Linked DNA regions of Aeoliella mucimassa. Each later gene encodes a partner of the first gene's protein in a complex. Links are inferred from orthologs where the notes say so. Each region holds a gene or a part of one and is shown in the gene's direction. Other genes may lie near its edges.

What was found.
Region 2: the proteins of Pan181_RS23900 (region 1) and trxA are in contact, whole or in part, in a crystal structure (PDB 1F6M), measured with the Escherichia coli proteins. The link is inferred for Aeoliella mucimassa from one-to-one orthologs.

The regions. Positions count from the first base shown.
Region 1 is NZ_CP036278.1:6,070,763-6,073,830, reverse strand. Bases 104-3,068 are described here. They hold Pan181_RS23900 (thioredoxin-disulfide reductase), read left to right. Parts: upstream 104-1,043; coding sequence 1,044-2,093; downstream 2,094-3,068. Other genes in these bases: asnS (asparagine--tRNA ligase), read left to right, coding at 2,280-3,068; Pan181_RS23905 (carbon starvation CstA family protein), read right to left, coding at 104-870. Outside these bases: more of Pan181_RS23905, read right to left, coding at 1-103.
Region 2 is NZ_CP036278.1:4,432,391-4,442,068, reverse strand. Bases 2,933-5,825 are described here. They hold trxA (thioredoxin), read left to right. Parts: upstream 2,933-4,163; coding sequence 4,164-4,487; downstream 4,488-5,825. Other genes in these bases: Pan181_RS17310 (coiled-coil domain-containing protein), read left to right, coding at 4,709-5,825; Pan181_RS17320 (thioredoxin family protein), read right to left, coding at 3,340-3,918. Also shown: Pan181_RS17330 (IS4 family transposase), read left to right, coding at 143-1,396; Pan181_RS17325 (hypothetical protein), read right to left, coding at 1,454-2,122; more of Pan181_RS17310, read left to right, coding at 5,826-6,190; Pan181_RS26195 (hypothetical protein), read right to left, coding at 6,207-7,091; rsgA (ribosome small subunit-dependent GTPase A), read right to left, coding at 7,311-8,438; Pan181_RS17285 (FHA domain-containing protein), read right to left, coding at 8,515-9,003; Pan181_RS17280 (TIGR01212 family radical SAM protein), read left to right, coding at 9,094-9,678. UniProt on the Escherichia coli protein: Participates in various redox reactions through the reversible oxidation of its active center dithiol to a disulfide and catalyzes dithiol-disulfide exchange reactions.

The DNA.
Region 1 (3,068 bases):
GGCGATGGCCGGAGCACTCTCGAGCTGTGCTTTGCCTTGCACCGCAGCGACGATCAACCCACCAACGAGCAAAGCCAGAGCCACCAGTAGCTGATGGCTGTTCACGTAGTCGCGGGGTTGAAGCAGCAACCAGACTGGCAGTACTGAAGCCGCAAAACAGTAGACCAGTAGCAACGCAGTCCACTGAATCACCGGCGAGCCAAATGGCCCAAACGCTTCGAGTGTTGGCAATTCAATCGCACAACCCTCCACGTAAACACCGCAGTAGACCGCTGTATACAGGATTGCCAGCGCGGCGATCGATGGCCAGAGCAAACCAACATTCGCTTTGTAAACCAAGACACCCACCGCCACCGCGACTGGCACGGCGACCAATACACTGAGGACCGACGACGGGTACATGTCGAACACATTAGCAATGACGAGCCCAAAAATCGCAATGACAATCGACAGAGCGAAAAACAGGATCAGCAGGAACAGCAGCTTCGCCCGCGGAGAGATTAACCGCCCCGCGACCTCGCCGACGGTCTGTCCTCGGTTCCTCAGGCTGACGACCAAAGCGCCGAAGTCGTGGACCGCTCCGATGAGAATCGATCCGAATACCACCCACAGCAGTGCGGGTAACCAACCCCAGAAAACAGCAATCGCAGGTCCCACAATTGGTCCGGTGCCAGCGATGCTGGTGAAATGGTGTCCAAATACCACCGACCGTTTGGTGGGCACAAAATCGGTGTCGTCGCGGAGTTCGTGACTCGGCACGGTCCGCTGCGGATCGAGCTGAAAGATGCGGCTTCCCAGCCAACGCCCATACGTATGGTACGCGATGATAAACGCGAAAAACGAACCAATGGCAACCAGAATGGTAAGCATGCGTGGAAGATCTGCGGAAAAGAGGAGGAAAGTACCCTCGATAGTTTACCTTTCTCCCAGTCGGCTTGCCACAACAAGCCCCGAAGGGCTGAGTTTACCGCGATTCACTACGCTCCTATAATGCTGCTTTGGCGTAGAAAGCCGGTTGAAGATTAGCTGTAAAGGATATTGCCGTGGCTGAAAAAGTTGTGATCGTCGGTAGTGGCCCCGCAGGGTGGGCGGCCGCCATTTATACTGCTCGTGCCAGCCTGGAACCGCTGGTATACGAAGGCGCTATCACCGAAGAAAATCGGCAAAACGGCACCATGCCGCTGGGACAATTGAGCCTGACAACCGAGGTCGAAAACTACCCAGGTTTCCCAGCTGGCGATCTGAGCCATTACCTGCGTGATTCGCTCGACGAAGAAAACGCTTGGTTGGCCGATATGCACGCCAAGGAAGGAGCCAGCGGGCCCGAGTTGATGAACCTGATGCGAAAGCAGGCCAAGAACTTTGGCACTCGGGTCGTGACCGACGACATCGTGGAAGTCGACTTTTCGAGCCATCCCTTCAAGCTCAAGTCGCTCGGTGGCGACGAGGTCGAGGCCATGGCTGTGATCATTGCCACCGGTGCTCGGGCCAACTACCTGGGGCTCGAGTCGGAAGACAAGTACAAGAACAAAGGGGTGAGCGCGTGTGCGGTATGCGATGGTGCCCTGCCCCGCTTCCGCAACAAGCCGCTCGTCGTAGTCGGCGGTGGTGACTCGGCCGTGGAAGAAGCCGATTACCTCACCAAGTTCGCCAGCACCGTGTATCTAGTGCACCGCCGTGACGAGTTGCGTGCTTCGCAAATCATGGCCGAGCGGGCGAAGAATCATCCCAAGATCGATATTCTCTGGAACAGCGTCGTCGAAGAAGTGCTCGGCACCGACGAGGACGGAGTGACCGGCGTACGGATTTCGTCGACCGTCGGCGAAGACGATCGCGAACTCGAAGCTGGCGGCATGTTTGTTGCCATTGGCCATACGCCGAACACGGCTTTTCTTGAAGGCAAGCTGGAGATGACCGACAAGAAGTACCTGCAGTGGACCGTTCCGTTCCGCACCAATACGAGTGTCGAAGGTGTCTTTGCTGCCGGCGATGTTGCCGACGACTACTATCGTCAGGCGATCACCGCTGCCGGATCTGGCTGCATGGCCGCGCTCGACGCCGAGCGGTGGTTGGCCGCCAAAGGTTTCCACTAAATCATGCCCACGGCCTTCGACGAGCATCGGGCTCGTCGAAGGCCAAAGCAGGATGAAGTGCGAATCATCCTTTTTGTAACCCGCCGCCAGCAATGGCATTCCGTGTTGTGCTTGAGTCCCGCTTAGTCCCTTCAAAGCTCTCGGTATTTTTTTCGAGAGTCGTTTCGCTTCAAGAAGTCAATCACCATGCAACGTCTCTCTGTGAAAGAAGCCCGGTTACCTGAAGCCATCGGCCAGCAGGTTCGTCTGTCGGGATGGGTCCGCACGCGCCGCGATTCGAAAGGCGGGTTCAGCTTCATCGAGATCAACGATGGTTCCTCGCTCGGCAACATACAGATCATCGCCGATGGTGATCTGCCAAATTACGAGTCGGAGATCAAGCATCTCTCGGCGGGAAGCAGTTTGACTGTCGAAGGCGAAGTCAAACAGTCGGGTGGCAAGGGACAGGCAACCGAGATTCAGGCCGCCTCGATCGTGATGCATGGAACGGCCGACCCTGAGAGTTATCCCCTGCAAAAGAAGCGTCACAGTTTCGAGAAACTTCGCGAGTGGGCCCACTTGCGTCCCCGTACCAACACGTTTGGTGCAGTCATGCGGGTGCGGAATCGCATCAGCCGCTCGATTCACGACTTCTTCCAAGGCGAAGACTTCCTTTGGGTGCATACGCCGATCATTACCGCCAGCGACTGCGAAGGGGCTGGCGAGATGTTCCGCGTTTCGACGCTCGACCCTGCGAATCCTCCGAAGGACGATAAAGGCAACATCGACTACGCCCGCGACTTCTTCGGACGCGCGTCGTACCTGACCGTTTCGGGGCAACTCGAGGGCGAGATCTACGCGACCGCGCTCGGCAAGATCTACACCTTCGGACCCACGTTCCGCGCTGAGAACAGCAATACCTCGCGCCACTTGGCTGAATTCTGGATGGTCGAGCCTGAAGTCGCGTTCTATGACCTGACCGACAATATGGAACTG
Region 2 (9,678 bases), 1.6 Mb from region 1 along the record:
GGAATCGGGCATGTTACATCGAGACACTCAAGTGCGGCTGAATATCGTGTGCCTTCGGCAATGTTTGCGTTGGTTGTTGGCGGGAATCTGTTGGCGAACGATCCGCTTCCGCAACGACTGCAGTTGGACTCCTCGGTCACTAATGGCAGCCGCGCTGTTATGGGCCTGGTCGGACGAGCAGACTCTCACCGAGCGTTTTTTCGTTGTGCGTAAGATACTACTCTGCCTCGATAAAGAGCAACAGCAACTGGCCACTTCCTACCAAGCCTTCATAAAAATCCTTCGTCGCTGGACGAAGCCGCTCGCCGCGTTGTTGCAGTCAGTGCTGCAACAACGGATGCAAGCGACGCTGACCGATTGCTGGCTCACCGCGGGATACCTCGTATTCGCGGTCGATGGTAGTCGCCTTGAATTGCCTCGCACCCGCTCGCACGAACAAGCCTATTCGACGATTCGTCACGCACGACGGGTAAAGAACAGTCGCTACAAGAGACGGCAGGCCAAAGATGCGAAGAAAGTCAACTCGCCTCAACTCTGGCTCACAACGATGTGGCACATCGGTACGGGATTGCCGTGGGACTGGCGGGTCGGACCTGGTGACAGTAGCGAACGTGTCCACTTGCGGGAGATGCTCACTAGCTTGCCAGCCGGGGCTTTGATAACGGCCGATGGCGGATTCATGGGGTACGAAGGGCTGCAAGCGATTATCAAAAGTGGCCGACACGTCCTGCTGCGAGTGGGAGCCAATGTGCGGTTGCTGAAACAGCTTGGTTATGTACGGGAATGGACCGGCACGGTCTATCTATGGCCCGATCGGGAATCGAAGCGTGGCAACGAACCGCTCGTGTTGCGACTGGTGGTCGCTACGGATGGCAAGCAGCCGGTCTACCTGGTTACCAATATCCTTTCTCGGCGTGAATTGAGCGACAAGCAGGTGATTGCATTGTATGCACGTCGCTGGGGCATCGAACTATTCTATCGCCATCTCAAGCAGACCTTTCACCGTCGAAAACTCCTCTCTCGCGAAGCCGAGAACGCCAAGCTCGAAATCACCTGGTCGTTGTTCGGCTTATGGGCGATGTCGCTGTTCGCGTTGGTCGAAGCGATGAAGCAAGGCATCACACCAGCAAAGTTGAGTTTCGCCAAGCTGCTGTTGGCGTTTCGCCGCACGATGCGTGATTACCTGCATCCAACGGAGAAAAACGAACGCCTGTGCGAGAGGCTTCGCCAAGCCATCATCGACAGCTACAAGAGAGCAAACAAAACCAGCCGCAACTACCCACGAAAAAAACAAGCCAAACCGCCAGGAGTACCACAACTGCTCACTGCTACCAAGACACAGGCCCTGCGAGCAAAGCAAATCAAACCAGTACTACGAAAAGGGTTAACGGCGTAGGGTGCCACTGTGGACTTACCCAGCAGTGACACCCAACACCGACGAATTGGCAGAAGGCTAACGACGCAGCACAACGATGCCTGTGGCCACCGCCAGCAGCGCAAGCAACGCGGTGCTCGGCTCGGGGATAGCATTCACACGAACATAGAAGTCGTTCGTCCACGTGTAAGTGGGGGTTACTGGCACTTCGCTTAAGTAATACCCATTCTCGTCGACGATCCGAAAGTCGGCATCATACTGGCCCAGCTTAGTGCCTTCGGCGAGAGTGAATTGAAGCGTGTGGTACTCGGTCACACTCAAGTGGTAGACGCCTCCTGGCAGCAGCGGAGTCACAACACCTTCCCGCTCGACGGCCACGCTCAACTCCGGTGCGGTTCCGATCAACTCCAAGTGGAAGTCACCCTCGGGTGTGCTGGGGATCAAGTAGTCCGACTCTGCATCGGGCGAAATGTTCATCGACGCCAGCGTGACCTCGCCATATTCAGAGCTACCTGGCAGGACATCCACCGGCAGTGGGGTGTGTCCGTTCGGATTGGTGCCGTTGTTTCCAAAGTAGACATGGTAGTGACTGACATGATGGTCGCGGAGGGTGATGAAGTTATCGAAGGTGGTGTCATCTTCACGACCGTCGATACCGAACGACAGGTGTATCGGGTTGGCCGAAGCTTGTCCGATGGCGAGGGCGGCAAAGGCGGCGAGCATGCCGCCAACAAACAAACGATTCATTGGTACTACTCCAAGAAAAAAAGGAATGAAACTGTCTGGGAATTGAAGGGGGGCGGGCGTCCCAGATCGCGCCCGCGGAAGTCGTGTCGAAGTTTGTTTCAGAGTGTCGGTTCCCGGATCGGCATCCAACGGCAAGAACGCGCTGACAACGGGAAGTGCCGATGCTCTAGTTCGTGGTAGTCGCATGGGTCGATTCCGTGGTTTCGGCGATTCAGGTGCGAACCATGAGGGGAGGGGGCTCTCGCGATTCGTGACTAGAATGCAATTGAGTTGCAAGTGGTTTTTGGTTGCGTCGCTCTAGTCGCGGTGCAATCCAATTGCAAGTAGGTGCAATATCGAAAATGGAACCTTGGAGATCGCGTCGTCGATTGCATCCACCCAGTCATTTGAAATAGTGGGGAATCCTGGGTGTTTTCTTGTGGAAATTGGCCACTAAATGTGCATTAATGATCACTATGTCATCGCGTGGTCGGTGCGATCGATAGTCGCCGTTGGCCGTGCGATGAAAAGCGAGGAGTTTCGCCGCTGCGCGATGCCGTCGCCTTAGGCTCGGTATGCAACGATGGCGCACTCCGCGAACGCCTGACCTCGAACCAGGAACAACTGACAACCTACGACTGACAACCAACTCACACCCCCGACGCTAGTGCAACTTGCCTATCGATGTTCTGAAGTGGCGGGCGTTTGGCCCGCTTGTCATCAACAATTCGCCGGAATGGCAACTCTGGATCTAGCGGTTTCGGCTTACACCAAAGAAAGGAATGCTACTGATGGATGCGAAGAGAGAATGGGGAGCAAACCCGAAGCTCCAAGCCGAGTCCTCTGCCAAGGGGACTGGAGATACGTATGCAGCCGCCACCACTGCTGACTGCAGCCAGCTTCGACCAGAGGGGGATGAGCATGGTTGTGCCCCCACTTTTTGGAGGCGGGGGCAAAACTCCCGGCGGGCGTTTTTTCGAAGCTTAAAGAAGTGCCGGGATTTACAGGACTTGAGCGAGGTTGGCTGCCTCGGAACGGAAAGAATAAAGCCCCCACGAATCGATTTCCCGATTCTGGGGGCAAAAAAACAGCTCGTAGCCGCGCCGCCACGCGGGCCGTGATTCATGGCAGGGGCGGCCAACCGTGTGGCTAACCGAGATCACATCGGTTGCTGGAAGCGACCTTCGAAGGGGTTCCCCCGCGGAGGTTACTAGGAGGTTCTCCTGTCCCCCTTCCGTCTACCCGAAGTAATCGGGCTCCTGGCCGGCGATCCATTTGATGTTGCAACCGATGCTCGGGTGCTGCTCGTTTGTGGGAGCTTCGCCGCTGAGCACCGCGTCGACCGCCGCCCGCAGATCCTCGCCGGTTGGCTGGCTGCCGCTGTCGGGGCGGGTGGCGTCGAACTGGCCGCGGTAAACCAGCTTCTTATCGGCGTCGAACACGTAGAAGTCGGGCGTGCAGGCGGCTCGGTACGCCTTGGCGACTTCCTGCGTTGCGTCGTACAGGTAAGGGAAGCAGTAGCCGCGGTTTTCCGCCTCGGTTTTCATGAGCTCGGGCGAATCGGCCGGGTGGGTTTCGACATTGTTGCTGCTAATTGCCACCACGGCCACGCCTTTTTCGGTGTACTCCTTGCCGAAACTGGCCAACTCGTCGGCCAGGTGCTTCACGAACGGGCAGTGGTTGCAGATGAACGCGACGACCAGGGCAGGGGACCCGGCAAAATCGGCCAGCGACACGGTGGTGCCATCCACATTGGGCAACGAGAAATCAGGGGCCTCCGAGCCCAGGGGCAACATGGTGCTGGGGGTGAGTGCCATGGGATAACCTTTTGTTGGTTGGAGTGTCTATAAGGTAAGCTTCTCAGGGAGTATTACGGAAGCTTTGGGGAATGGCAACGGCTGCGGCTTGCGTTGACACTAGGGGCGAGCGTCCTATAATCAGGCCAGTTAACAACTTGCGTCAAGGCGGCCGGTTTCCCCTGATCCCCAGGCGCGAACCAAACCGAAAAGCATTTCGTAACAGACAAGTAACAAATAACCCCGCGTGGTCAGGAGCAAGAACCATGGCACTGTTAGAACTCGACAACGACAACTTTGAAGCCGAAGTGCTGAACAGCAGCGAGCCTGTGCTCGTCGATTTTTGGGCTCCCTGGTGCGGTCCTTGCCGTATGATTGCCCCGCTGGTGGAAGAACTGGCCAGCGACAACGCCGGCAAAGCCAAAGTGGCCAAGCTGAACATCGACGACTCCCAGAACCTGGCCGAGCAATACCGCGTGAGCAGCATTCCCACGCTCATGGTGTTCAAGGATGGCCAGCCGGTCGAGACCTTCGTTGGTCCCCAGCCCAAAGCCAAGCTGCAGCAAGCGATCGACGCCGCCAAGGTTTAATGCCGAGGATACGAGCGCGAGCCTGCTAGCACGCCTGGCGATAGCAGCTACCAAGGCCCCTGTTTTGGATGAGTTCCAAGACGGGGCCTTATTTTTTGCCTAATCGGACTAATCCCACACTTTTGGTTTCATGCGGAGCCCGAAAACCGCCGATGGAGAATTTGGGGGGATCATATACATTATTGCGCTTCGTAGAACTTTGCGGCGAAAGGACTCACCGCATGACCGACCAACCCTCCTCATCACCGGCAGACACCACCGCGCGCATCGATGCGCCGCATGCGGTTCGGCCGGCACGCGCCGAAGCAGCAGCCGCCAAGCCGGTCATGGTTGCGGCAGCAGCCAGCGACGATCTGCAGCCGCAGGCGACCACGCAGGAGCCGATCGAACGGCACGCGGCCGAACTGGCCGAGCAACTGCAACGCCGCCAGTCGGACATCGACCGCCGAGCAGCGATGCTGGCCGCCCAAGAGGCCGACATCGAGAGCAAAGTTCGCACCGCCCGCATGTGGTTTGAAGAGCGCGAACGAGAACTCAACGAGCGCGAAGCTGCGATCGACAATCCGCCGCCCGTGGTGGCCGAGCTCGATCCGGAAGTCGCCGCGGAGCTCGAACGTCGCCAACGCGACCTCGATGCCCGCCAGGCATCGCTGTATCAACAGTTGGAGCAGTTCACGCAAGATCGTGCTGAGCTGGAGCAGAAGGTCGAACGGCTCGCCGCGCACGAAGTGCATCTGAAGGAGATCGAAGAGTCGGTCGAGCGGCGGCATCGCTCGCTGGCCGACGAGCGGCAGGACATTGCCGAGCAAGCGGCCGAGCTTGACGACCGTCGGGCGAAGCTCCATCGGCGGGGTGAAGAGATCGAGCATCGCGATGCCGAACTGCGGAGTCGCGAGATGCAGCTCGCTTTGCGACGGCAGGAGATCGAAACCGCGGTGAAGCGATTCGAGCAGATGGGCGTTACCCACGAACGGATGCAGGCCCTTGATGTCCAAGCAGCCGAGTTCGAAACGCGCACCAAGTATCTTGACCAGGCCGAGCAACTGCTGAAGGAAGACTCGCAGAAGCTCGCCCAGCGTCGTCAGGAACTCGACGACGAATATCGCAACGCGACCGAACAGCTGCGGAGCGACCGCCAGAAACTGATCGGCGAGCAGGAGGCGTTCCGCCAGCAGGTGGCTCGCCGAACCAAGGAACTGGATCAACGCGAGGGAGAGCTCGATCAACGCGAGCAATCGCTCACCAACCTACGGCAAGAGCTGGAAGCCAGCCAGCGAGAAGTGCTCGAAATGCGTCTGGCCACCGAAGAGACCTGGGCGCAGCTCACCGGAGCCTTGTCGCCGGCGAGCCTGACGCGAAGCATCGCCCAAACGCGAAATCGCCTGGCCGATCACTACGAAGAGCAGTTGCGCGAGCTGTACGAGCGCAAGGACGAGCTGGAGCAGTTCCGCAACGAACTGTCCGAAGAGCACGTGCAAATAGAAACGCGGCGGACGCAATTCCAGGAATGGCAGCGCCGCCGCGAAAAAGAAATTGAACAGCAGGCCAGCCGACTCATTGCTCGCGAACAGGAGCTTGATCGGCAGCAAATGCACTTCGAGGCGGAGGAGTCGAAGTGGCGACTCGAACGCGACGACTATCGGGCGGAGATCCGGCAGCTACTTACGCAGTTGCGTAAGGGCATACTCGATGCGGCTGCCTGATCCGCGGTAGCCGCGGTTACTTGCTTTCGTAAGTGTCGCCAGGTGTGGTGACTTCGGCTTCGCTCGCCAGGCGGGCAGCTTCGTTGGCGTAGGCGTAAGCGGCCTGTAGCTCGAAACGGCTGAAGTAAGGCGAACGGCTGATGTTACGACGGGTGCCGGTGAGCTTGGCAGCGAGTTCCTGCCACGACAGGTCGTTGTTCAAGTGCCAGGCAGCCGCTTGGGCAGCGTTGTGCTGCAGTTGACCCTTACCGAAAGCCTTGAGCAGTTCGATGACTTCGGGGCGATCGCTCGATGGATCGACGGGACGCAGATTGTAAGGCTTGCTGCTCGAAGGATCCTTCTTGCCGTGGTCCAGGCACAACAGTGGTACTTCGATCTTGGTGATGCGTTCGGGAGCAACGCTGAAAACGCCGCCGCCGCCACCCATGCCGCCGCCGCCCATACCACCGCCGCCACCGCCGACGCTTTGGTTACCACCGCCACCGCCGCCGCCGAAACCGCCACCGCCGCCACCCATGCCGCCACCGCCGCCGAACTGGGCAACGACCGGGTCGCCGACGAACGCTTCGGGCATTCTGACCTTCACGCCGTGCGGCAGCTTGTTGGTGATGAGGATACGGCCTTCGTGATCGCTCTTAGCGATGAACTTCACTTCGATTTGGCCCGCTTCGCGAGCTTCGAAAAGGTCGACAATCGCGTCTTCGGCCACGTCTTCAACCGCCGGGGCAGGTTCCGCTTCTTCGGCGGCAGGAGCTTCTTCGACTTCGGTTGCCTTTTCTTCCACCGCGGGAGCCGCTTCGGGAGCCGTGGTTTCGGCCTCGGTGTCAGCCCAGCTAGGGGAACCGGCAGCCAGCAGAATAGCGGCGAACAGCAGGGAAGTACGGGATAGGTGAGTCAGCATCGATTCCGCTCCGACAGGCAGATATTCAGGGGGTAGGATTGTTCCGGAAGAGGCGTGGAGCGCCAGGCTAAATAGCGGCGCACGTCCACCCTATCTCTCCAGCATAATCTCTCGAACCGCCGGTGCCAAACTATTCCCGGGAGGGAAATCGCAGGAACCTGGCCTCGGGAATCGGGCAAACCGGCGGCGAAAAGCAGGTTTCCGCGGTTCGCAGCGGGGTTAAACTTCGTCTCCCGCCTGGATTTGCATATAGCTCTCGTACCGGCGGAAGTCGAGCCGGTTGTCGGCCACCGCGTCTTTCACCGCGCAGAACGCCTCGTGGGTGTGGGTGCAGTCGGGAAACCGACACTGGCTCACGTACGGGCGGAGCTCGCGGAAAAAGCCGGCTACTTCCTCGGGAATCACGTCCCACAGCTGGAATTGGCGGATGCCGGGCGTATCGATCACGTGGCCGCCGCACTCCAGGGGAAACAGCTCAGCGGTGGTCGTCGTATGACGACCCTTCTGCGACTCGGCACTCACGGTCTGCACCCGCAGGCCAAGGCCAGGTTCGATGGCGTTCAGCAGCGACGATTTGCCGACGCCGCTCTGTCCGGTCAGCACGCTGTTGCGATCGCTCAGCAACGCCCGCAGTTGAGCGACGTTCTGCCCTGTTGTGGCTGAGACCAGCAGCACCTGGTAGCCGAGCTGGCTATAGACCCCCACCAGCGGCATGAGCTCCGCGGGGTCGAGCAGGTCGATTTTGTTGATGCAGACTACCGGGCGGATCTCGGTTTTTTCGGCCGTGAGCAGGTAGCGGTCGATGAGATTCGGCTTGATGCGGGGCTCGGCCGCGCTGGCGACGATGATCATCTGGTCGACGTTGGCCACGAGCACGTGTTGGCGGCCCCGGCTCGTGCGGCTCAGCAGCCCATGGCGAGGCTCAACCCGCTCGATGATGCCCTCGCCATCCCCTTCGGGACGGAACCAGACGTGATCGCCGGCTGCGACCACATGTCGCTGGTCGGTCGACAGGGTCTTGAGTAACCGCCGCGTGGCGCAGCGGAACTGCTGGCCCTGGTCGTCGCGAACGATGCTCACCAGACCCTGCACGCGAAGCACTCGACCTTCGCGGCAGATGGTGGTATCCACATCGGGCAGGATGTACGAGCCTGCTTCGTCTTCGATCAGCTCGCCGCCGGCGACCGTGCGTTTACGGCTTAACGAGCCTTTTCCGCTGATGCGTTCGGCCTTCAGATGGTCTTCGGCGTCGGACTCGCCGAACGAGCGCGTTAGGTCGTTCTCGCGGGTCCGCACCTCGCGGTTCTTGCGAAACGACGCACGGATTTTCTTCTTCTTGCGAGACATAGGTTAGCCGCCGTGCCAGCCGGATTGGTTGGGCGAGGTGCGAGTAGGCGACGAACTAACGACAACCGTCATACGTCTAAACCGGCTTGTCGGGGGTGTCGATCTGTCCGGCATCGTTGTTCGTGGGATCGTACCGGCGCGGCGTGCTCCCGCTTCCGCGCCCGCGACGCTGGGCGTCGAGCCCCGCCCGCGACAACAGCGACTCGCCGAGGATTTCCTGCGACAGATTGTCGACCGGCGGAGGACCCACCGCTCCCAGATCGGCCGGCGAGTACTGCACCTCGTAGCGATGCTTGGCCACCGCCAGCACGTCGCCAGGGTCCAAACGCTTTTCCTGCACGCGGACGTTGTTCACTTTAATGCCGTTGCGACTCCCCAAGTCGCGCACAAACCAGTAGCCACTGTCGACGGATAGTTGGCAATGATGGGCCGAAACATTGGCGAAGCGCAGCACGATGTCGCAGCTCTCGCGGCGGCCCACAAGTAGTTGTTTCTTTTTCAGGGGGATGGTGTCACCACCGCCCTGGGGAATGAGTTCACCGTATTCGGCGTCGGAGCCGTACATGGTTGACCTCGCAAGCAGAACGTAGGAAGTTGGGATACAATAAGCATCCGCAGTATTTATACCAACCCTTTAATCTATTCGTGAACGCAATTGCAGTCAACCAAACCACTTACGAACCACGGCGAAATCCCACCCTGGCGCGAATCGGGACTCCGTTATTACAGTCTTCGCTACCGATTACACGAAATGTTTGGCACACGTGTCCAAAAAGTGAGTATCAACGCTCATTTTACGTGTCCTAACGTCGACGGAACCGTGGCCATGGGGGGCTGTACGTTCTGCGACAATCGCAGCTTCAGCCCCAGCAGGCGGCTTCCCAGGGCGGATGTCTTGGGGCAAATCAACCAAAGTTTGGTCCGCATGCGGAACCGATATGCCGACTGCGAAAAATTTATCGCCTATTTTCAGCCCGGCACCAACACTTACGCTCCCGTCGATCGGCTCCGCCCGTTGTACGAGAAAGCCCTCGAGCACCCCCAGGTGGTCGGCCTCGCCATCGGTACCCGCCCCGACTGCGTGCCCGACGACGTGCTCGCGTTGCTCAACGAGTTAGGGGAGCGGACCTACGTGTCGGTTGAGTATGGTATGCAGACCATGCACAACGCGTCGCTCGATTGGATGAACCGCGGCTGCCATCACGACGCGATGATCGACGCCATGCGGCGGAGCCAGGAC